DNA from 3 places in the Sporacetigenium mesophilum DSM 16796 genome. Region 3 is predicted to be linked to each of the others. Evidence: riboswitches for the same ligand, from Rfam matches in the RefSeq annotation. Region 3 holds a riboswitch; each other region holds the start of a gene.
The links. A riboswitch is a leader RNA that binds a small molecule or an ion and turns the genes downstream of it on or off. The one in region 3 is predicted to bind thiamine pyrophosphate.

Region 1: it holds a riboswitch for thiamine pyrophosphate, as region 3 does, so the genes downstream of both, thiD (bifunctional hydroxymethylpyrimidine kinase/phosphomethylpyrimidine kinase) here and tenA (thiaminase II) in region 3, are expected to answer to the same signal.
Region 2: it holds a riboswitch for thiamine pyrophosphate, as region 3 does, so the genes downstream of both, thiW (energy coupling factor transporter S component ThiW) here and tenA (thiaminase II) in region 3, are expected to answer to the same signal.

Annotation. Positions count from the first base shown of each region.
Region 1 covers NZ_JCANUR010000009.1:75,318-83,849, forward strand. Annotated here, with positions in the region: gene BS62_RS08945 (DEAD/DEAH box helicase) at 209-1,318, shown strand; gene BS62_RS08950 (lysoplasmalogenase) at 1,376-2,023, opposite strand; gene BS62_RS08955 (ABC transporter ATP-binding protein) at 2,188-3,096, shown strand; gene BS62_RS08960 (ABC transporter permease subunit) at 3,089-3,877, shown strand; gene thiE (thiamine phosphate synthase) at 3,924-4,535, opposite strand; gene thiM (hydroxyethylthiazole kinase) at 4,528-5,328, opposite strand; gene thiD (bifunctional hydroxymethylpyrimidine kinase/phosphomethylpyrimidine kinase) at 5,321-6,130, opposite strand; TPP riboswitch at 6,202-6,312, opposite strand; gene BS62_RS08980 (DUF2278 family protein) at 6,343-7,170, opposite strand; gene BS62_RS08985 (zinc-ribbon domain-containing protein) at 7,261-7,425, opposite strand; gene BS62_RS08990 (acyl-[acyl-carrier-protein] thioesterase) at 7,697-8,443, shown strand; gene BS62_RS08995 (DUF1653 domain-containing protein) at 8,481-8,532, opposite strand, start outside.
Region 2 covers NZ_JCANUR010000001.1:365,772-374,303, reverse strand. Annotated here, with positions in the region: gene BS62_RS01850 (ABC transporter substrate-binding protein) at 1-614, shown strand, start outside; gene BS62_RS01845 (FecCD family ABC transporter permease) at 638-1,690, shown strand; gene BS62_RS01840 (ABC transporter ATP-binding protein) at 1,691-2,494, shown strand; gene hutG (formimidoylglutamase) at 2,627-3,637, opposite strand; gene BS62_RS01830 (DUF3892 domain-containing protein) at 3,779-4,012, opposite strand; gene thiW (energy coupling factor transporter S component ThiW) at 4,089-4,589, opposite strand; TPP riboswitch at 4,675-4,785, opposite strand; gene BS62_RS01820 (spore coat protein) at 4,927-5,385, shown strand; gene BS62_RS01815 (superoxide dismutase family protein) at 5,592-6,086, shown strand; gene BS62_RS01810 (acetate uptake transporter) at 6,137-6,778, opposite strand; gene BS62_RS01805 (DUF5698 domain-containing protein) at 6,932-7,471, opposite strand; gene BS62_RS01800 (DMT family transporter) at 7,768-8,211, opposite strand; gene BS62_RS01795 (DMT family transporter) at 8,223-8,532, opposite strand, start outside.
Region 3 covers NZ_JCANUR010000013.1:21,442-29,973, reverse strand. Annotated here, with positions in the region: gene BS62_RS10770 (ABC transporter substrate-binding protein) at 1-651, opposite strand, end outside; gene BS62_RS10765 (ABC transporter permease) at 632-1,414, opposite strand; gene BS62_RS10760 (ABC transporter ATP-binding protein) at 1,381-2,175, opposite strand; gene tenA (thiaminase II) at 2,176-2,844, opposite strand; TPP riboswitch at 2,934-3,033, opposite strand; gene BS62_RS10750 (hypothetical protein) at 3,215-3,373, shown strand; gene BS62_RS10745 (ABC transporter permease) at 3,435-4,181, opposite strand; gene BS62_RS10740 (ABC transporter ATP-binding protein) at 4,181-4,837, opposite strand; gene BS62_RS10735 (PadR family transcriptional regulator) at 5,168-5,479, opposite strand; gene BS62_RS10730 (DUF4397 domain-containing protein) at 5,733-6,419, opposite strand; gene BS62_RS10725 (cyclase family protein) at 6,684-7,331, opposite strand; gene BS62_RS10720 (PQQ-dependent sugar dehydrogenase) at 7,474-8,532, opposite strand, start outside.

The DNA of each region.
Region 1 (8,532 bases), on a different contig from region 3:
AAAAGGTTTATATTGACATTAATTATGCGAAATAAGATTATATCTATGTATAATCTTTAGTTTTCTTAGAAATGCTCCTTGTTTTGTTTTTTTGAATATTTTTGCTAATAATACTCATTATAATAATATTAGTATTATTTGTAACATTATGATATTATTAATTGACTAAAACAAACAAAATACATATTAGTAATGAGAGGTAAAAACAATGAATTTTAAAGAACTTGGAATTAGTGAAAGTATAATAAAAATATTAAAAAACAGTGGTATAAATAGTCCTACTCCAGTACAACAAGAAAGTATTGGACTTATTAAAGAAGGTAAAGATGTTATAGCACAAGCACAAACTGGTACTGGAAAAACACTTGCATTTTTACTTCCTATTTTTGAAAATATATCACCTAATATAAATAGTATTCAAGGATTAATTATAACCCCTACTAGAGAGCTTGCTATTCAAATAACTGCAGAAGCTATGAAACTTAAAGAGGCTAAAGATATAAATATTTTAGCAGCATATGGTGGAAAAGATATTGGATCTCAACTTAAAAAACTTAAAGGAAACATTCACCTAATTATTGCGACTCCAGGTAGACTTTTAGATCATATAGAAAGAAAAACAGTAGATTTAAGTCAACTAAAAACTTTTGTTTTAGATGAAGCAGATCAAATGTTTCTTATGGGATTTAAAACTGAAGTTGAAGATATTTTAAAAGAAACTCCTAAAAATTGTCAACTTCTATGTTTTTCAGCTACTATGGATTCTCAAGTAAAAAAATTATCTTATAGATATATGAATGATCCTATTGAAATTTCTATACAAAAAAAGCAAGTTACGCTTGAAAATATAAAACAAGAAGTTGTTGAAACTACAGATAGACAAAAGCAAGATGCCCTATGTAAGGTTTTAGATAAAGATAACCCATTTATGGCTATAATATTTTGCAGAACCAAAATAAGGGTAGACAACCTTGAAGAAGCACTTCACAAACGTGGATATAACTGTGCAAAATTACACAGCGATGTAATGCAATCAAAACGTGAAAGAATAATGAAATCTTTTAAAAACGCAGATATTCAGTATTTAATAGCAACAGATGTAGCATCTAGAGGACTTGATATAAGTGGAGTTAGTCATATATACAATTATGATATTCCAGAAACTCCTGAAGATTATATCCATCGTATTGGTAGAACAGGAAGAGCTGGCGAAGAAGGATATACTTGTTTATTTATAGATCCCAAAAATGAAAGAACTTTAGAAGAAATAGAAAAAGCTATAAAATTTAGAATACCTAGAAGAAAATTGGATATATAATATTTAAAAGGTATTGATAAAATCAATACCTTTTTGTATTTCTCTCTTTAAATAACCTTAAATACACCCTAAAACTATTAAAAATTGAGCTATTATATAAGTTGTCATTATATATGCCCCTTTATTCTTAGCATTATATACTACACTATTAAGAGCTATTAAACAGTCAGATGTTATAAATAACATTGCCCCAATAAAGGTAGAATAAAACTTAAATCCTTCTATATAAAATATTCTTATTGTACTACTAAATCCCATAATACTTATTACAATTAGATATAAGCCTCCAAAAAACTTTGTTGTATTGTTTAATTTTTTATATGGCACAAACCTACCTAGTACAAGCATATTATATATAATATATGGAATTATAAGAAATACCATTATATATGCTATATTATGATTTAGTATTGGGTCAATAAAAGCTTTTATGTAAAACATATGACCGACTAAAAAAGAAATTAATCCTAAAATAAATTGGCGCCTAGGTAACATTAGTAAAATATCCCCTATGCACCCAAATATTAAGGCGCTAACTATAAGCCAATTTATATCCGTTGTACTTAATACATAAAAAATAATAAGCATTGGCATTAAAAGTGGCTTTGTTATATAAATTCCTTTATTATTTTTTACTTTCACAAAGTGTATGTTAAGAACAAAAACGCATATGAAAGGTAGTAATGCAATATAGTTTAAATCCATGAATTCCCTCCCTTGTTAATTTCATATTAATATCTATGTAAATTCTTTACTTTTTAGTATATTAAGTTTTTTAATAAAAAATTATATTGAAACATATTTTATTATAGAATATAATATTATTAAATAATTAGACATTTATCTAAATATTTAATTGGAGGGATTTTATGAATGCAATTGAAGTACTAAACTTAAGCAAATCATATAATAAAGATACTATAGCTTTAAAAGATATAACTTTTGATGTTCCAAAGGGTTCTATATTTGGGTTTTTAGGTCCTAATGGTGCTGGAAAAACTACTCTTGTTAGAACTTTAAATGGAATACTATATCCTACACAAGGAAGCGGTAAAATACTTGGAAAAGACATAATAAATGATAGAAAAGAAATAAGAAATCTTTGTGGAGTTATGACTGAAAATGCTGGTATATATGAAAATCTTACTTGTATGGAGAATCTAAACTTTTTTGGAAAAATGTTTGGATTAAATAATGATGATATAAACAAAAGAAGTTTATATCTTTTAAATGAATTCAAATTATTAGATTCAAAAGATAAAAAAGTAAAAACATTCAGTACTGGTATGAAAAAGCGACTTTCATTAATTCGTACTTTGCTTAATTCACCAAAAATTTTATTTTTAGATGAACCTACATCAGGGCTTGACCCAGAGTCATCTAAAATAGTATTAGATTTTATTAAAAAAACAGCTTTAGAAGAAGATGTAACAGTATTTTTATGTACACATCAATTAAAGTATGCTGAAGAAATCTGTAATTTATATGGATTTATAAGCAAGGGGAATTTAATAGGCTATGGAACATTCAATGAACTTTTATCTAACAAAAATCAAAATATAAAATTAGAAATTAAAGGCATAAACTTACCTAATATAGATAATATGAAAAAGATAAAAGAGGATAGATATGTAATATCTATAGATAATGAAGATAACATCCCTAATATATTACAACAAATATTTATTAAAGGTGGAAAAATTTACGAGGCAAAGCAAATACATTGGGATTTAGAAGACCTATATTTTGCATATCAAAGAGGTGATAACAATGAATAATATTACTAAAGCTATTATTGCAAAAGATATAAAGGAGATATTTTCTAGTAAGCAGATTTATATTCCTATGATTATTGTACCTATTATGTTTACTATAATAATGCCAACGATCTTAATAATAGGCGCGAAATACAATGTGAACACAATAAATGGAATGGATATGATGGTAAAAAATCTATCACCTACTTTAGGAAATTTAACTCCTTCCCAACAAATTATATATATTGCTTTAAATTATATGTTCCCTCCTCTATTTCTTATTATCCCTCTAATGTGTTCAAGTATTATAGGGGCTAGTAGTATAGTAGGAGAAAAAGAAAGAAAGACTTTAGAGACAATATTGTATACTCCAATAGATATAAAAGATTTAATTTTTTCAAAAGTCATAGCTATATTTATTCCATCTTATATAATAACTTTTATTTCATTTATTTTGTTTGGAATTGTTATGAACATAGGAGGAATAACTTATTTTGACAAACTAATATTTCCAAATCTAAGTTGGATTATACTTCTTCTATGGATATGTCCCGGTATTACATTTTTAGGTTTATTAATCATAGTTATTACGTCTGCTAAAGCTTCTAATTTCCAAGAAGCACAACAAATGTCTGGGCTTGTTGTAGTCCCTATAGTACTTCTTGTTGTAGGTCAGGCTTCAGGATTATTTTTGCTAAATAATTTAGTTTTAATAATGGCTGGAATTATAGTATTTATAGTAGACATATTGCTTTTTGATAAAATTAGTAAATCCTTTGATATAGAAAAATTAATTAATTAAAAATGAGGTTAGTCAAAAATTTATTTCTGACTAACCTCTAACTTTATTATTTATTTAATATTATATCTCTTAGCTCTTTAGAAGCCTCTTTAGGATCTTTGGAAGATAAAACAGCTGATATTACACATATTCCATCATACTTAACATTAATACTTGCCAAGTTTTCTTTATTTATCCCACCAATTAATAGTACAGGTATAGATATATTATTTTTTATATTATTTACTTCATTTACATCTAATATCTTAGCATCATCTTTACTATTGGTAGTGAATATTGCCCCAAAACCAATATAATCCGCTCCACTTTCTTCAGCTTTTATAGCTTCTTCTAGATTATGAGCTGAGATACCTATAATCTTATCTTTAAATAAATCTTTTACTTCTTCTATAGATAAATCATCTTGTCCTAAATGAATACCATCAGCATCTACTTCTTTTGCCAAATCTATATAATCATTTATAATTAATGGAACGTTGTATTTACTACAAAGTTTTTTCAGTTCTATTACCTCTTCTAACATTTCATCGTAACTTTTTTTCTTTTCTCTATACTGCACAACAGTAACTCCACCTAAAATAGCTCGTTCAACTTTATTGATTATATTAGGTTTACCATCTGTTATAAGGTATAATGTGTAATCTAAATTACTACTCATAAACTATATTACCTCTTTTCACAAATATATCTTCATCTAAAGTACTTACACCATCAAGTAAATATTGATTAAATGATCCTAATTTTCTTTTGCCATCTAATTTTTCACTTGCATATTCTCCTGCAATACCCATAATAGTTGTACCTAAAACTGCTGCATCAAAACTGTTTATAGAAGCTCCTAGGCATGAACCAATTAGTGACGTTGACATACATCCAGTCCCTGTTATTTCACTTAAAAGCGATGTACCATTTTTACAATATGCTTTTTTATTTCCATCTGTAATAAAATCAACTGCCCCACTAGCACATAATATTACATTCTTTGTTAGAGAATATTCTATTACTCTTTTCTCATCAAGTGAAGCTCCAAGTTCTGCATCTACACCTCTTCCCCCATCTATTCCAACTAATGTCATTATCTCTGAGTAGTTTCCTCTAATAACTGAGAATTTCACCTCATTTATTAGTTTTGTATTTACTTCCAATCTATATTTAGTTGCCCCTATTCCTACAGGGTCTAATATTACAGGTATTCCTAATTCATTTGCCTTTTTTCCTGCTTTTATCATAGCTTCAAAAGTTTCATTAGTTATTGTTCCTGTATTTATAACTAAAGCACTACTTATAGATACTATGCCTTCTACATCCTTTATTTCATTAGACATAACAGGTGCTGCTCCAATTGCCAATGTCATATTAGCACAACCATTTACTGTTACTACATTTGTAATGTGATGAACCAATGGCTTTCTTTCTTTTATTAAACTCAATCCCTTTGTTAAATTATTCATTACTATCAACCCCCCAATATTTATAAAAATGATGAATAGGATTATTTCCTTTACCTACTTTATAAGAATTAGCTATACCCTTATTTACATACTTTTTTGCATTTTCTATAGATTTAGAAATAGATTGTCCTTTTGCTAAATTTGAAGCAATAGCTGATGATAAGCTACATCCTGTTCCATGGGTAGATGTTGTATTTATCCAATCCATTTCAAACATCTCCCCATTTGATAAAACGTCTACTGACTTTACATTTTCTCCATCTTTTATTGGAAAATGCCCACCTTTTAATAAAACGTAACACTTATACTTTTTATGTAATTCATATGATGCTGACTTCATATCGTCAAAAGTTTTAATTTTTCTATTTAATAAAACTTCAGCTTCACTAATATTCGGCGTTATAATTGTAGCTAGTGAAAATAATTTAGATTTTAAAGAATCTATTTGATTTTGCTGTAATAAAGTATGTCCTGTTGTTGAGACCATAACTGGGTCTAATATAATATTCTTAGGCTTGTACTTTATTAATGCATCACTTATTACATTCATAATATCAATATCTGATACCATCCCTATTTTTACAGATTGTATATCTAAATCTGAAAATACAGCTTCAAGTTGTGATTTAACTATACTTGATGGAATTGGATAAACATCATATACCCCCGTAGTGTTTTGAGCTGTAATAGCTGTTATAACACTTGATCCATAAACTCCATTTGCAGCAAAACTTTTTAGATCTGCTTGTATACCTGCCCCTCCACTACTGTCGCTACCTGCTATTGTCAATACAGTTTTCATATTCTTCCCTCCAAATTCTAAAAATAAAAAAAAGCATAAATCCCAGTATGGAATTTATGCCTGTATACGAATATAAGATCACATAGCTTCCCTCCGCTGGCATTATCCAGATCAGGTTAAGGGTCAAAGATTTTATAGGATCTTTATCTCAGCTGGCCTACCCAGCACCCCTAGCAATACTATTAAATTTTATTTCATTCTAACATAATGATTTAATTTTGACAACACCCATCAATATTATTAGTTTTTATACATTGGCTTTCAAATCTAGTAAAAATAGCACTCCATCTATTTTCTAACTTAAAATGAATTAAAACTCCACCATCTTGATAAACCCCATTATCTGATAAATGCTTACTTTCTTTATTACCTTGATTCATATGAATATTATGCATCCCTTCTGGTCCATATTGACTTAAACGTCTAAGTTTTATTTTTCTTTCTTTATCGTTATCTGGTAATATGGCATCTTCAGAATCTACAGGGTAGACATCTCCGTATATATATATATCAGCATCTTTTTGTCTACATTCCGTAATATATTTATGTATATTTTCATTTAATTCGTTAGTATCTGAAAAACCTTTAAATTCATTCATCTCAAATAAATTACTTCTAATATAATCTAATGAAATTTTGCTTTTTTTATTTTCATTTTCCTCATAGTCAAATACTTTTATACCATAATCTAAGTTAGACAAAGCTTCTAATGAAAACTTTTTATTATCTTTTATTATTAGATTTTCTTTTATAATACAAAGTGTTCTATTTATATTTTTTTCCTTTGATTTGGCACTTCCACGCGACATAATACTAATTTTAATATTAATTTCTCTATCTTCAAATTTAAATTCTTTATTTTTTATGTTAACTTTTTCTGCTTTAATTTTAAAATGATAATGGCATCCCTTTTTTATATCTTTAAATCTGCAGACTATATTATCCTTTAATACTTGACCTTTCTTATCTGTAGTTTCACAACATATATTACCAATAGTACGTCCCTTTGATTTACATATAGAATATACAGGAATAGGCATAAGATTTCTCCTTTAATATGTTTTATTCAAATATATTCTTTACAAAAAAACAAAACCCTATGAGAATGAATTCTCATAGGGTTTATATAACTATCTTCTGAAGTTATTGTTTTTTTGTTGTTTTCTTGCTGCTCTACACTCAGGACATCTTTGTGGTTCATTTTCGAATCCTTTTTCTTGGTAGAAAGCTTGCTCTCCTTCAGTGAAAAGGAAATCTTTTCCACAATCTTTACAACTTAAAGTTTTATCTGCCATTTTAACATTCCTCCTTCTTTAGAATTAAGATTTAAAAACTGATTAACAAATACTCTAGAAAGAGGAAGTTGTTTTCAATTCAAATCCAGTAATAGTAATTACGAGAATTACTGACTTTATGAGAATATCATATTTAAATAGCTTATACAATAGATAATAAAAAAATATAAATCTTGACATATACCTTTGTTTATAGACATAAATATGGTGTAAAATGTATTTATTGGAGTTTATATTCAGTAAATTTATATATATATAAGGAGACATTAAAGTGAGCGATTTATCAAAATTAATTAAAAAATATAAAATTACTTTTAATGATATTGATTTTAGAAAAAAGATTAAATTAAGTACTATTTTTAATTATTTTCAAGAAATAGGAGATTTACATTCTCAAAAAACAGGTGGCTCTACTACTCTTCTCCAACAAGAATATGGTTTAACATGGGTTTTGACACGTATAAAAGTTGATATTGATAGATATCCTACTTGGAATGAAGAAATTATACTTGAAACATGGTTTCATAAACCTAAAAAATATCAAATTCAAAGAGATTTTGTTATCAAAGATTTAGATGGAAATATAATTATAAAAGCTATATCAAGTTGGATCATATTTGATATTGAAGAAAGAAAAATGAAAAGTATCGATTCTTTTGAAACAGAGTTCTTAGATTATTTAGAAGACAAAGCTATTGATTGTAATCTTAAAAAAATAAGACCTATAGAAGAAGTTGATATTGTATATAAAAGATTAATTGGATGTAGTGATATAGATGCAAATAAACACCTAAACAATTCAAAATATATAGATTTTATTATAGATTGTTTTTCTATGGATGAGCTTGAAAAACATTATGCAAAATCGATACAAGTAGATTACCTTAATGAAGCCTTACCAGGAGATACAATAGTATTTTATAAAAATATAGATTTACATAACGTATATATTGAAGGAGTTAACGAAAGTAATAATAATGTTATTTTCAGATCTACTATTGATATTGCCAAATTTTAATACTTATATAAATACCATGTCAAATTCGACATGGTATTTATAGTTTCGGTTCTATTTCTTTTAAAAAGTCTTCTATGTTGATATTTAAC
Region 2 (8,532 bases), on a different contig from region 3:
AAAAAATAGTTGAATTAAAACCAGATGTTGTTTTAGCATCTTCACTTACTAAAAGAGAAATTATAGATAAAATAGCACAATTAGGTATAAATGTTATTGTAATAATTGAACAAGAAGACTTTGATGGCGCCTATACTTCAATAAAGAAGGTTGGTCAAATTATAGATAAAAATGAAGATGCAACTAAAGTAATTAAAGGAATGAAGGACAAAATTGCCGAAGTAGAAACTAAGGTTAAAGATGCAAAAACTAATCCAAAAATTTATTATGTTGTAAGTTATGGTCAGTATGGAGATTATACTGCGACAGGCGAAACTTTTATATCAGCAGCTATTGATAAATCTGGTGGTTTAAATATTGCAAAAGACGTTACTGGTTGGAAATATAGTCTTGAAAGTGTTGTTGAAAACGACCCTGATATAATAATATGTCCAATAAACCCAGCAAAATTAAAATCAGAATTTGTTCAAACAAATGGATATAAAGATCTAAGAGCTGTTAAAGAAGGAAAAGTATTTGAAGTAGATAATAGTAAACTAGACAGACAAGGACCAAGACTTGCTGAAGGTCTTGAAGAACTTGCAAAGGTTATTCACCCAGAATTATTTAAGTAAAATAGTTGAAAGAAGGAATTATAATGAATTTTAATGACAAGAAAAAATACTATACAGGTTTATTTGCTATAGGTATAGGAATTTTAATGCTTTTAATTATAATTTCTATAACTTTAGGTTCTGCTGATGTTTCAGTTACTGATTCTTTTAGAATTATTGCCTCTAAAATCCCTATTATTAATGAATTTGTTAATATAGATGATATAAAACTATCCTCTAGTGTTATTATATTAAAAATCAGATTACCAAGGATAATTTTGGCAGCCCTTGTTGGTATAAATCTTTCATTGGTTGGCGCTGTATACCAAGGGATATTTAAAAATCCAATGGCTGATCCATATGTTCTAGGTGTATCCTCTGGTTCTGCACTTGGTGCCGCTGTTTCCATAGTATTTGGCATTCAGACAATGCTTTTAGGAATCAGCGGTGTAGCTTTAGCAGCTTTTATTGGAGCTATAATAACAACAGTTTCAGTTTATAACATAGCAAGGGTTGGGAATAAGGCATCTACAATAAATTTACTTTTAGCAGGTGTTGCTGTTAGTTTTTTCTTGTCATCTTTAATATCAATATTAATGATCTTTAATAGAAATGAAATTGATAAAATAATTTTTTGGACTATGGGTAGTCTTTCAGCTGCTAGTTGGTCTCAGGTTATTTTTCTATTATTTATTACAATACCTCTATCTATTTTTGTTATGTTTTTTTCAAGAGATATAAATATCGTTTTATTAGGAGACGACTCAGCCAAAAACTTAGGAATTGATGTTGAAAAACTAAAAAAGATTATGTTACTTATATCTTCTTTATTAGTAGCTTCTTCAGTATCTGTTAGTGGTGTTATTGGATTTGTAGGTCTTATAATTCCTCATTCGGTAAAAATACTAACAGGCTCTGATAATAGAGTATTAATTCCTTTTTCAGCATTAGCAGGTGGATGTTTTATGATTATTTCAGACACCCTTGCAAGAACATTATTGTCTCCAACTGAAATGCCAGTAGGTGCTATTACTTCACTTTTCGGAGCTCCTTATTTTATTTATCTTCTTTATAAAAACAAAAAGAAGGTGTTTTAGATGGCAAAAAATAATTCAATTATAATAAAAAATTTAAATTATAGTATAGATAATAAAAATATATTAAGTGATATTTCATTAGATATAAAAAAAGGTATGTTTTATAGTATTTTAGGACCTAATGGTTCAGGAAAAACTACGCTTTTAAAAAATATTTCAAGAACACTTGAACCAAATAAAAACACTGTTTATATTGAAGACAAAGATATTGTCAAACATAAGTACAAAGACCTTGCCAAAGAGCTTGCTTATGTGCCCCAAGATACTAGTGTTGACTTTGACTTTCCTGCTATAGATGTTGTATTAATGGGAAGAGTTCCATATCTTAGAAGATTTGAAAATGAAAGTAAAAAAGATATTGAAATTGTTGAAAGATCAATGAAATTAACTAATACTTGGCATTTAAAAGATAAAAATATAAAAAATTTAAGTGGTGGAGAAAGACAAAGAATTATTATTGCTAGGGCATTAGCTCAAGAAAGTAATATTATACTTTTAGATGAGCCTATATCACAATTAGATATACACCATCAAATAGAAATAATGGATACTATTAAATCTCTAAATAAAAAATGTAATATAACTGTTATTACTGTACTTCACGATTTAAATATAGCTTCCCAATATAGCGATTGTTTAATATTAGTTGATAAAGGAAAAATAGCTTCAGTTGGTGAACCTGAAGTAGTTTTATCACAGACTAATATTAAGAAAATATATAATATGGATGTAATAATGATTAAAAACCCCTTAAATGGAAAACCTCATATAATTCCAGTTTCATCAGGTTTTAAATCCTTATAAAAATCGCTACGCTCATGTCTTAGCGGCCTGAAAAGCAGGTTTGTTGCTCAAGTTTATCAGTTGGAAATTATAATTTCCTTGTAATAAAAAAGGTCCTAGAATACAATTTGTATCTAGGACCTTTTTTATTTATTAGATATCTAGACTATGAATTTTAGCTATTGTATTAACTACAGAAAAAATTAACGTCGAAGCTAAATTTGCAGTAGTATTGTCTTGGTCAAATCTCGGTGATACTTCTGCTATATCAAAACTTATTGTTTTATTAGATTTTAATATATATTTAATAAGTTTTAGCACTCTTTCTGGGTCTAGGCCTAATGGTTGTGGTGCACTTACACCAGGTGCAAAAGCTGATGAAAATACATCAGTACATATTGTCATATAAATATGCTCTTTTGATTTCATAAAATCATCTATTTTATCTATTACATTCCAATGTCCGCTATCTGCAATATCCTTTGCCCATATATATTTAACTCCCAGCTTGTCTGCTGTTTTGAATAACTCAACTGTATTCCCACGTTTTTGTATTCCAACGCAAAGATAAGAATAATCTATATCTTTATATTTGCATATATCTGCTATTTGTCTAAACATTGTTCCTGATGTTCCACCATTTGGATATGGTCTTAAATCAAAATGGGCATCAAAATTTATTATTCCTATATTAGGCTTTTCATTAGTTTTTAACAAATGATTTAATAATCCGTTATAATGTCCAAAGGCAACTTCATGGCCCCCACCTAAAACAATTGGAAAAAGATTTAAACTTAAAATCTTTTCTATAGCTTTTGAAAGTAATTCTTGAGCTTCTTCTAAGGTGCAATCTTCACAGAATATATTTCCTGCATCAAAAAGTTTAACATCTTTTGAAAACCAGCAAGGCAGATTAACTAATTCCCTTCTAATACTTAAAGGGCCATTAGCAGCTCCTACTCTACCTTGATTTCTCATAACCCCTTCATCACAGCAAAATCCTATAAATGCAAAGCCTAGTTTACCATCGTATGGGATTAACTTTTCTCTTAAGTCGATATTTTTAACCCATTGATGCCATCTAAATGCATCAAAATTACTTTCACTATCTACTCTACCTTTCCAAACTTCATCTTCTGTTATCTTATAGTTTGAGCTAAACATGGTATCCTCCCGTTTTATGTTATGCTAAGATGCTTAGTATATTTTTTATGAATATTATCTATCATTAATAGTAGTTTAATTTTATATATTTTTCAATAATAAAAAAATACCACATTGAGTAAATGTGGTATTTTAGGATAACTATTCAAATGTTGGAATATTATCTAGATTATCGCTTTTGTCTTCATTTGGATTGCTTCTTAAATACTCTCTTCCATTTCTAGCCTTACCTACATTTACACCCTCTATACGATGATCCTTGGCCATCATTATAGCATCCTCTATTGCATATACATTTCCATCTTGTAGCATAACATCAGTTATGTCTCCTTGATTATTTTTTCTAACTTTCACTATCTTTGTTTTATCATTCATGGTAACATCTCCCTTATACTTATTTATATTTAGTATTAGAAGATATTTTATTATTATTCTATTTTTTATAACTATATTAAATCTTAGCGTTTTCTCTTATATCAACACTTTTTGTAATTTTAAAATATTTAATAATAAAGTAAGCAATTAAACTTCCACCTATAGTACTTATTAAAAATGGAGTTACGAAAAATAATGCAGCGACTTCTTTACCTAATACAAATTTGGCTATTGGAAATGCTAATAATCCTCCAAGTATCCCTGTTCCAAATATTTCTCCAAATACAGCAAAATTCACTTTTTTTGTTTTTGCATATAGTATCCCAGCTAAAAATACTCCAACCATACTTCCTGGAAAAGCCATTAGAGATCCTGTTCCCAACACATTTCTAAGTAACGAAGTGCAAAATGCTATAGCAACCCCATACCAAGGTCCTAATATTACAGCACTTAATACATTTATAGTATGCTGAACAGGAAAACACTTAGCTGCTCCTACAGGTATAAAAATAAGATTACTTCCTATTACCCCTAATGCTATCAAAAGTGCAGATAAAGTTAATTTTTTTGTTTTCATTTGTTAAATCTCTCCCTTCAAAATTTTCAAATAAAAAAACACAAACCCATAGGATTTGTGTTTAAATTAGCACATTATATAATAATATCCATCAACAACAACTTCCTACGCTGGCATTACCCAGTTCAGGTTATTAGGGTCAAAGAATTAAGGTTCTTACTCTCAGTTGGCCTATCCAACACCCCTGTGTTATATTTATTTAATTTTATAAAGTAATTATACCATAATATCTTAGAAAATATATATATAATCTTTATAAATTGATAATTTTAGTAAATATAATTTTTATAATATGCCGATACTATATATAAGTATATTTACATAGGAGGTTTTTTGTATGGCACTTACTAATAAAGAAAAAAGTTTACTTTTAGATAATTTAAATGCTGAGTATTTATGTATAAGAAAATATGAACAATACTCTGCAATGGCTTCTTGCCCAAAATTAAAGCAAACATTTAAAAATCTTGCTCAAAAAGAACAACAACATGCTACTACACTAACAAATATATTAACTTCAAATGGTGAAAACCCTCAAAGTATATTTGCAAGCTATAATAGCCCTCAAGGCGATTTATCAAACATGCAAGCTAGTCTAGGAATTACAGATGCACAACTTCTAGATGATGCTTTAAGTACTGAAAAACACGTTTCAGGTTCTTATAATAATGCTGTTTTAGAATCAGTTGATGCACAAATAAGACAACAACTACAACATATACAACAAGAAGAGCAAAATCATGCAGAAACATTATTTAACGAAATGAAATCAAGAGGATTCTACAATCCATCTTAAATAAAAAAGGAGCCATAGTTTAGTCTATGGCTCCTTTTTTATTTAACAATCCAATTTTTATTATTCAAAGCTATATATACTTTAATTTTTACATTCCTTTTTACTCATAATTCCAGTTCTAATTTGTCCTAAATTAAGTAACACAATAATTATGACAAGCATATTATTATTATGAGTAACTATTTATAAAAGGATGTGTATAAATTATGTTAGCTTATGCTCTTTTAAATGGTGGGCCTTTGGCTCCGAATCTAAAAGGTAATGTGTATTTTATGGATGTACAAGGAGGGGTTCAGGTTTGCGTTTGGGTAACTGGTTTGCCAGAATATAAACCTGGAACAAATGGCGATCTTCCAATAGGACCACACGGTTTTCATCTTCATGAAAATGGAACTTGTGAAATAGGAGATCCTAACGACCCTTTCACAAGTGCTGGTGGTCACTGGAATCCAAATAATCAACTTCATGGAAATCATGCAGGAGACTTCCCTACTTTATATTCAAATAATGGAGTTGCAATGATGTGCTTCTTCACTAATAAATTTAAGGTTCAAGATGTTATAGGAAAAGCTGTTATTATCCATCAAAGCCCAGATGATAACAAAAGTCAACCTGCTGGAAATGCCGGTAAGAGACTTGCTTGTGGAGTTATTGTTGAAGGAGCCACACCTCCTCAACAACAGAACAGAGTTTATTATTAATGCAAAAAACCGCAGTAGATTAGTTTAAACTAGCCTACTACGGTTTTATGTTATGCTGATTTTCTATTGTTTTGTGAAGTGTTATTTTTAAATATTCCGAAAGGCTTACCTACTGGTAAAAATACTCTTCCAAAATGGTTGTTTAATACAGAAGCTGCAAAACCATAAAAAGATAATAATGATATTATAAATTCTGAGTATCCTGCTAAATCATGTCCGAATTCTGGCATTATACCAAGAGAGTTCATACTTAACCCTAAGAATAAAAAGTTTATTAGGAAGAAAATACTAAATAATACCTTGTGTGTTTCCATAGCCCCTATTGTCATAAATATAGTAAATATTAAGTATCCTACAAATACTACACCTGTTTGCTTAGGGTCTGCATTTTGAGCAAGGATTGGTCCAAATGTTCCACCTTGAATTAACCAAGTAAGTGCCATTCCTAACCAGAAAAACGCATAGCCTCCAAATGCAGTTGCTCCGAATGTATTATTATGTTTAAAATCATTAATACAAGCAACTAACTGTGCTGATGCGCCTAAAAATATGGCCCATGGTAATAATAATGACGTTCCTTCTGTAAATCCTAGTTTTTGTGAAGATGCTACTAATGTTATTATGGCCAGACCAAATAACCCTAGACCAGACGGATCAGCAGTTACAATTTTCACATTTGTTGTTTCTTTCATCCCTTACCTCCATAAAATATATTTATTTTTATTATAGCCAACGTATAGAATAACAAAATCTCAAACAACTTTCAATTGATTTTTGATTATAATAAAAATAATATATAAAAATAAATTTATGTAATAAAACTAAGCTATTTAGCCTAGAATTTTTTAAATAGTGTTAACACTCGTTGTCGTAATCTTACCATCTACTTTATTTAAGTTTTTTATTTTTAGAGTTGGATTATTAACACCACACTCATCTAAAATGCTCTCAAATATTTTGAATTCTTTTCTCTTTATTACAACTTCAACTTTATATCTAATATCTCCATTATTACCTTGAGCTAGGAAATTATTCACAGTATAACCTGCTTCTCTAAGTTTTTCTGCTACATTAATCATTTTTTCTTTATTATTTAAAAATAAATCTACTTCTAATATCCCCAAAGCTAATAATTTTTCAACTTTATTACCAATTAATACCCCTACCGTTCTACCTAAAGCATATGCAATTGTGTAATGTATTCCGTCCGAACTTGTAACCTTACTAACTGTCGTTGCGAAAATCACAGAATCTATAAATACCAAAACATAAACTGGATTCATAATTCTTTTTGATTGAAGCATTGATTTTAAAGTTGCTAATACATTAGTAAGTGCTGTTATTAAAAATAAACCTATAAGTGAATATATAATATTTGTTGCCATCTCCATGACACCTCCTTTTAATTGTCATTGATGTATTAATTGACACGCCAAAAACTACTAATGATATATTAGCAATCTCTTAAATAAAACAATAATTTTAATTTAATCATTGGAATTTTTTTAGGATGGAAAGTACTGTAATAATATTTCTAGGAATAACGATAAGATTATTATGAAAATTTATTTTTTATACTTTTATTCAGCTATATACGATCAATAGACCAATCATATTATATTATCACATATATAAACTATTTGCAACTTTTTTTAAAGGGTGAATATAAAATCCACCCTTTTTATGACTTTAGTTCATTTTTATCTATATTAGAGTTATAAATCATTCCCGCTATAATTAATAGCCCTCCTATAATTTTACCTTTTGAAATTGAACCTTTCATTACATAATCTATAATAATACCTGTGAAAATCTGTCCTATAAAAATAAGAACCGTACTATATATAATTGGTATTTTAGGAATTATTATATTAGAGCTAGCTACAACCATTACTCCAATAAAACCTCCTAGAAAAGCCCATAATGGTATATTAGTGAAGTTGTTAATTTTAACTATATTTAAACTTCCTGTACTCACTGCTAAAATTAGAGCAATTAATAGACCTACTACATAGTTTATAAATGTACTTTGCAATACACCTATTTTGCCTGCTAAACGAGAATTTACAATCATAGATAGTATTGTTAAACATCCACCTATAATGGCCAATATAATATACATCATGTCAACACCTCCTAATATACTGTCATTACCACAATACCAATTAGCATTATGGCAAATCCTATTAATTTTTTCTTATTAAACTTATATATATCCATTCCCCACAATCCGAAATGATCTATAATAATAGATAATACTAGTTGTCCAAAAACCCCTAATGATAAAGTTAATGAAACTCCTAAATTTCCAAAACACAAATTATTTAATAGTACTAATAAAACGCCTATCGCTCCTCCACTAAACATATAAAAAGGTAATTTTTCATTAAATATAATTTTTTCCCTTTTTATAATTAAAGTAAGTATCACAGTGATAAGTCCTACT
Region 3 (8,532 bases):
TCCATAGTCTGCTGGGTTGAAAGTATCTAATTGTATTCCTTCTTTTTCTAATAATATCTTTTCATGGTTTATGTATCCGCCTATTATTCCATCAACTCTTTTAGTTTGAATTGCAGCCATTAATTCATAACCTACATCTACAAACTCTATCTTTGAAGGGTCACCACCAGCTTCACTAACCATTGCCATAACAGTTTCCTTATCAATATCAAAAGATGGATAACCTATTTTTTTACCTTCTAGATCCTTTAGTGTTTTAACCCCTGCATCCTTATTTACCATCAGTTGGTTTAGAGAACTTCTAACTATTGCACCAACTGACTTAACAGGTATATCTTCACCTCTAGCTAAAATTATTTGCTTTGGATAACTTATAGCTAAATCAGCTTGACCTGATGCTACTAACTTAATTCCATCATCTGTACCTGCTGGTGTAATTAAATTAACCTTTAGCCCTGCTTCTTCAAAATATCCTTGTTCCTCTGCAGCATACAAGAATGAATGAACTGCATTTGGATACCAATCTAATAAAACATCTACCTCTTTTAATTCTTTAGTAGCCTTTGTCTCTCCCTTAGTAGAACATCCACTTAAAAGCAAACTAAACATCATAACAACTACTAATAAAATACTAACCTTTTTTGATTTCATAATTATCCTCCTTATTTCCTCTTCTGTATTTTAATAAAATCTTTTCTAGTAAAAAGCCTATTGAAAATAGGGTCATTCCTAAAAATGATAAAACTAACACTCCAGCAAAAACTGAATCAGATTGCAACATTCCTGATGCTCTTTTCACATATATACCTAGTCCTTTTTCAGCTCCTAACCACTCTCCAATAGTAGCCCCTGCAACACTATAAGTAGCAGCTATCTTAAAACTACTTAAAAAGTTAGGTAATACAGAATTCATATGTAGTTTGAAAAATATCTGTAACTTACTTCCTCCTAATGCTTTTAATACATCCTCTAAGTCTTTGTCTACACTATTTAACCCATCTAAAGTACTTATAACTATAGGGAAAAAACAAAATAACACTACAACTGCTACCTTTGACCATATTGTATATCCAAACCACATAATCATAATAGGAGACAGTGCAATGGTTGGAATTGTTTGAGAAAATATAATAATTGGATATAATGTTTTCCCTACATGTTTCCAAAGATATATAGAAAGTGCACAAGATACACCTATTACTACAGATATACTAAGGCCTAGTATTGCTTCCCCTAGTGTTATTAAAGAATGCTTGTATAAAAGTTCTCTTTGAGATATTAACGCCTCAATAACCGCAGAAAACCTAGGTAAAATATATCTTGGTATGTTTAAATATGGTATTAAAAACTCCCAAGCTAAAACTATTAATAATAAAAAAACTAAAGGGAATATGTAATTTTTAAGTCTTTGCATTCTTCCATTCCCCCTTTGTAATCTACATCATCGAGGATGTTTAAAATATCTCTTTTGAGACTAATAAACTCACTTGAAAGTGTTGTTTCATAGTTTCTAGGCCTTTTGAAGTTTACATCTATAGACCTTAGATTTTTATATGGAAGCTCAGTACAAATAAGTATTCTATCAGATAAAAGTAGTGCCTCATCTATATCGTGAGTTATCATAAATACAGTATTTCTTTGTTTTTGACAAAGGTCAAGTAGCCATGATTGCATCTTTCTTCTAGTTAGTGCATCTAGTGATGAAAATGGCTCATCTAACAAAAGTATTGAAGGATTATTTACTGTAGCTCTTAAAAATGATGCTCTTTGTCTCATACCACCTGATAATTCATGGGGATATAATTTTTCAGTACCTTTAAGTCCAAAGTCTTCAAAATATGTAACTGCTATTTTTCTAGCTTCTTTCTTTTTATAACCATTTAACTCAAGCCCCACTGTTATATTGTCTAGGATATTTCTCCAAGGCATTAATGAATCTTTTTGAGGCATATATCCTATAATGTTTTTGTTATTTTCATTATATATTTGTACACTACCCCTTTGTGGTTTTAGTAGTCCTAAAATCAGCCTAAAAAGAGTACTTTTTCCTGTACCACTAGGTGCAATAATTGTAATAAACTCATTTTTATCTATGCTAAAGGATAAATCATCAATAATAACTTTTTCTGAATCCTTGTATCTAAAATATAAATTGTTAATCTCTAATGCCTTCATCTAAATAACCCAACTTTCTTTTTTATAACATCCATCCCAAAACATATATTCATATTTTGAAGAAAGGATGAATAGATCTTCTAGTTTTTGAAGTTGTCTTTCTGGAAGTCCTTCAGCAAGTCTGTCCATTAATTTTATACACCAATCATTTTGCTTATTGTATTCTTCATCTGCATATGTAAGTATCCATTCTTTATAAAGTGGATGCTCTAATGCTTTTTTGTCTTTAGCTAAAGTTTTACCAATAAAGGCATAACTCCACATGCAAGGAAGCAATACCGCTACTAATTCAGCTAATGATCCTTGGTTAGATACCTGAAGCATAAACTTAGTGTATGATAAGTTACTTGCATTTGGCTTTGTATCTTCAAGTTCTTCTTTAGTAATTCCAAACTTCTTTGCAAATTCAACATGTGCATCCATCTCAATATTCACTATAGCATTTGCACATTTTGAAAAAGCTTGCATGTCTTCTAAAGTATCTGATTTAACCATCCCTAATGCGAAAATTTTTATGTAATCTATTAAATAAACATAGTCTTGCTTAACATAAAAACTAAACTTATCATCTTCTAATGTACCTTGACTCAGCTCTTTAAGAAAAGGATGCTCCAGGTATGATTCCCAAATAGGTTTAGCTTTTGAAAATAATCTTTGTGAAAATTGCATAAAAAAACTCCTTCCAAAGGTATTTGATATACCATCGAAAGGAGTTTATAATCCATTAATCATAAATCTAAAAAGCTAGATTTAACTTATGTATTATACTATAACTTCCCTTCGCTGGCATTATCCAGTGCAGGTTCAAAGGGTCTGAATAAATTCATCTCAGCCATAAGGGCTCCCCTAGTACGCATCTTGATTTTATACTTTTTTAATTTTTTTGTCAATATATAATAAATTATGTATAAATTAAAGACAAAGTAAGTATTACATATATAACTAAATATAGTCTTCATAGTTAAATAATAACTAGATTTTTAAGCTATTTATATAGACATAATAATACTGTATAAAATAATAAATAAGGAGTGATATTATGTTTAAAATGTCTAATTTAAAACCCGAAGAATTAAAAGAAGTAAAAAAAGCAGAACAACAATTACAAGATAAATTAGGAAAAGATGTTGCGTTAATTGCTTGGAAAGATAAAGATAAAAATGATATTAGAGATAATAATAAACAAGGACTTGTTTAAATAATTAAATTTTATTGATGACTTATTAATATTATTTTAAGGAGCTAATTTTTATATAAAACTAGCTCCTTAACTGACATCTTTCATTGTAAAAACTTTTATATGCTAAGTAAGTTGCTATTAAAGTTGATATAGATGATGACGATACTATCATAAATGTAACCATAATTTGAAATTTAACTGCTATTATAGGAGATACCCCACCTAAGATTAACCCTGTCATCATGCCCGGAAGAGAAACTATTCCTAATGTTTTGGCTGAGTCTATAGTTGGTGTTATGGCAACCTTAATACACTCTCTTAATATATCTTTAGAAGCCTCTTTAACGGATGCACCTAAGGATAGTTTAGTTTCAACCTCTGCTCTTCTTAGATTAAAGGAAGTATTTAAATTCTTGTAACTTAATCCAATAGCTACCATGGAATTACTAATTATCATTCCTGATATAGGTATTATTTCATTAGGTTTAAAATTTATAACCCCTGAAAAAACCAAAATATATATAGTTATAATTGAACCTATAAATATTGAAATAAATGATATACCAAATACATTTTTTATATCTTTACCTCGCTTTACAATATTTAGCGATGCATTTACACACATAATCAATATTAAAATCATTATAACTATTGGGTTGTCCATTCCAAAAATTATGTCAAGTATATATCCAACAGCGACTAATTGAATTACCGCTCTTATTACACTTATAATTATTTCACTTTCTAATCCTAATTTCTCCTTGTATGATATTGCTATAGGTATAAACATAAGACAAGATGCTACTATTAAAGATGTTGTACTCATTATACTATTTCCTCCACTTTGCTGATTCGTCCCTCTGATATAACCATTCTTTTATTAAAAATAGATTTGCTTTGCTCTTCGCTATGGGTTATCCATAATACTGTAACACCACTTTGATTAAGTTCTTTTATATATTCTTCAACTTTGGCTTCATTTTCTTTATCCAAAGATGCAGTAGCTTCATCTAATAATAAGATCTCAGGAGTATATATCAAGTTTCTTATAATTGCAATTCTTTGCATTTCTCCACCAGATAGTGAATTTATATTTTTTTCTAAATAACTTTCATTTAAATTAAATTTATCTAAAAGTAGGACTAATCTACTTTTATCTACTTTTTTGTTTCTAATTTTAAATGGAAATTCTAAATTATCATATACGGTCTCACCAAATAAGTGTGGAGTTTGAACACAGTAGCTAATAGATTTTCTTAATTCTATTGGATTATAACTTGTATAACATTTTTCTTTAAAATAAATATTTCCACTTGTTATAGGTATCAAATCTGCACATATTTTTAACAATGTACTTTTTCCACTTCCTGATTTACCAACTATAGATATACAATCACCCTTATTTACATCTAATGATATTCCTTTTAAAACTTCTGTATTACCGGAGTTATAAGTAACTTCTTTTATGCTAAGTATTTTCATGCTAATTCTCCTTTTTAGACTACCATTTGTTGAAATGTATTTCACTTGAATCAAACTCATTTTTTCTTTTTTTGATTTCATCATAGTATCCTATTGCGATTAATGATATTGGCACTATATTCTCAGGCTAACATAGCCGATTCTATTATCTGGATTATTTTTTCTTGTTCTACTTCTTTTTGATTAAAACTTCTTATACTTTGTCTTTTGTTTATTATACTCATAAATTTATTCCTCCTTATTATCGCATTTCGATATCGCAATATGATAATATCATGTTTTATAATTTATAGCAATACAAAAGGTTAAGTAAAATCAAATTTACTTAACCTACTTTATTGCTATATCATTAAATAGCTCTTTTAAATTATTTTTTAGTTCCTGTAAAAGTTTATTCCCTTTTTCTGTAGTTTTATAATATTTTCTAATTCGACCATTTACATTTCTATCTTCTTTTTCTATTAACTCTTCTTCTACCATTGACTTTAATAATGGATATAATGTACCAGGACTAATATTATAGCCATGTTCTTTTAATTCTTCTATCATCCAAGAACCATAAAATTCTTCTATATTTCCATGATGAAGTATATGAACATATATTAATCCATTAAATATTTTTCTTGTAATTTGCTCTTTCAAATACTTCCACCTCAATATCTAATTATGTTATATGCATTATATCATTTTGTAACCAAGAAGCACACTATTATATTATATATTTTTAATAACCCCAAGTATCAATTTGACATCAATACAATTACATTCTTGGCATTAGACCCATTTTCGGAGCCACGACCATACTTTAAATAGTCTTTAACAAGAGCATTTGATTTATCTTCGGCATACCACAATTCAGTGAGATTGCATCCCTTAAAACTCCTAAATTTCATTCTTAGATTATACATTTGCTGTATAAAGTATTTCCATCAACAGATAATATAATTTGAGGTATGTTACCAGCTAAATATAGAGGAGAATTAGTGTCCATACTTCCTGTAATATACAATGTATATATTCTTCCTGATTTAAGCTCAATACGTATATCTATTGGCTTTACGTTTGTGTTATTTGATTTAACTTGAAATCTATGTGTGCCTGGATTTATTAGATTATAGTTAGTACTTTGATTATAGGACAGTGTTTGAGACATTGAACCTTGAGGGAAACTCATTTCAAATGATATATCAGAGTTATCTAAATTGTAAAATCTAATTTTAGTTTGATCAGGCCTAATGCGTTCATTGATGTCATCTATTATTGGTACTATATCTATATCTTTTATGCTTCCAGTTATTGCATAGGTCACTATTTGTCCTAATGGTACTTGTATATTTTCAATAACTGTTAAAGGTGTATCTGTAGTACCTGTTGGGAAAATTTTAACGTTTTGTGTTTCAACACATTGAGTTTTGTATTGTGACATATCTTTAAATTGAAAATTTCTAACTACTAGTATATCGTTTACATACACATCTACTGGTGGTAGTTCTGGTATGCTTTGAAATCCTCTAATTAAGGCACTTATACGTGTAACACAAGGCTCTTCTAATTCATGTATGACCTGTCTATGATTGTACATTTATATATCACACCTTTTAATTTTTATTAGGATAGAAATTCCTAATTCTAATATATTAATATAAACTGGACGGTGTTCATAAAAGCTTACAATTTCCTAGATTTAAATTTAGAAATCCTTTATATTTATGAAATATAGTCTAATTCAGTATGCAATATTATACAATCATGCAATGAATCTAGTTAAATTATATATTAAATATCTCTATATATTTATATTTTTAACGTCAATTTAAAGTATAGCCCATTTATTGAGTTGCATTATCTACTTTTCTAAGATTGCAATAGCACGAATAGGTGCACCATCAGAGTTTGCATATTTTATTGGAAGAGCACAGAATGTAAATAATTCATTTCCTATTTGATCTAAACAATTTAAATTTTCAATTATAACTATCTCATTTTCTGATAAAAGCTTTCTATGAATACTTAAGTTTTCATCATAAATAGGATCAATTCCTATAACATCTAATCCAACTCCCTTTTTAGTACTACTTATTAAATACTCAGCAACTTCTTCAGTAATATAAGGATAATCTCCAAAATATGAATCTGTACCCCAACGTTTATCCCAGCCAGTATAAAACAAAATAAATTCTGCTTCGTTAGCTTTTTCTATTAAATCATCAATATAACTCATAGTGATTCTCTCACCTTCTTGTAAATCACTACAGTTGATAACCAACCCTTTTCCAACAAATTGCTCTATCGGTAATGAATCTAGTGTAGTTCTTTGTTCAAATAAATGTGCAGGTGCATCCATATGAGTTCCTGTATGAGAATACATTGTAAGTAAAGTTTCTTTGAAACCGTCTTTTTCATATGTATTTGAAATTTGTAATTTGGGACCTTCTGTTCCTGGGTAAACTGGCATAATTTCTGAAATCGTATGTGTTAAATCAATAATTTTCATAATAAATCCTCGCTTATTTGTATATTTTATAAGAAATGTAATTAACTCATAATTTAGTATTATTTAATACTTCTATTTTACCTATATTAATCCCTGTAATATTAATTAATATAGGTGCTATCTCTAGCACCTATTCATATGATTAACTCGGAGTAAGTTTGATAATTCTATCATCCGCTACATCAGGATTCCCTCTGCCATCTCTATTACTTGTTGATATATAAATTGACCCATCTTTTCCCATAATAACCTCACGTAAACGGCCATATTCATCTCTAAACCATGACTCTACATTCCTCACTGTTGTTCCATTTCCATTAAGGGACATAGATAATAGTTGTTGTCCACGCAAATTAGTAACTAATAACTTTCCTTTCCATGGACCTTGATCTACAAAAGCAATACCAGATGGCGCCCACGTCACATCACCGCTGTGTATTAATGGTTTTTGTATTGTAACTTCTGTTGAGTCTTCATCTCCTTGAACAAGAGGCCACCCGTAATTGGCTCCTGGTTGTATTATGTTTATCTCGTCGTGAGCTGACTGTCCATGTTCTGATTCATAAAATATACCTTGTGGATTCCAAGCTAATCCTTGAGGATTTCTATGACCTAAGCTGTAAACAGGTGAATTTGCAATTGGATTGTCACTAGGAATACTTCCATCTAATTCTAATCGCAGTATTTTCCCAGCTAAACTATTGATATCCTGTGATAATTCACGATTTCCTGCATCTCCTGTACCTATATATAATTTCTTATCTGGACCTATTTTTATCCTTCCACCATTGTGGATTCGTCCACCAGGGATTTTATCTATAACAACTTTATCAATAGTTGCCCTGTTATTGTTTTCAACTAATCTGACAACACGGTTAAATGTTGAATTACCTTCTATATATGTGTGCATAACATAAATATAATTATTTTGTGAAAAATTTGGATCTAGGGCAATACCCATCAAACCGCCTTCACTTTGACTTATAAATGGCGCACTAAATGTCATAAGCGGCTGTGGATTTAGCTCTCCATCTTCAATAACTCTAATTCTTCCAGGCCTCTCTGTAAAATATATTTTTCCTTCATCACTTATATCTATGGCCCAAGGTACAGTTAAATTTTCAGCTATAACTTCAATTTCATAAGGAAATTGTCTTGTCGTAATTGATTTTACCTTAGCCAAAATGTTATTAATTATTTT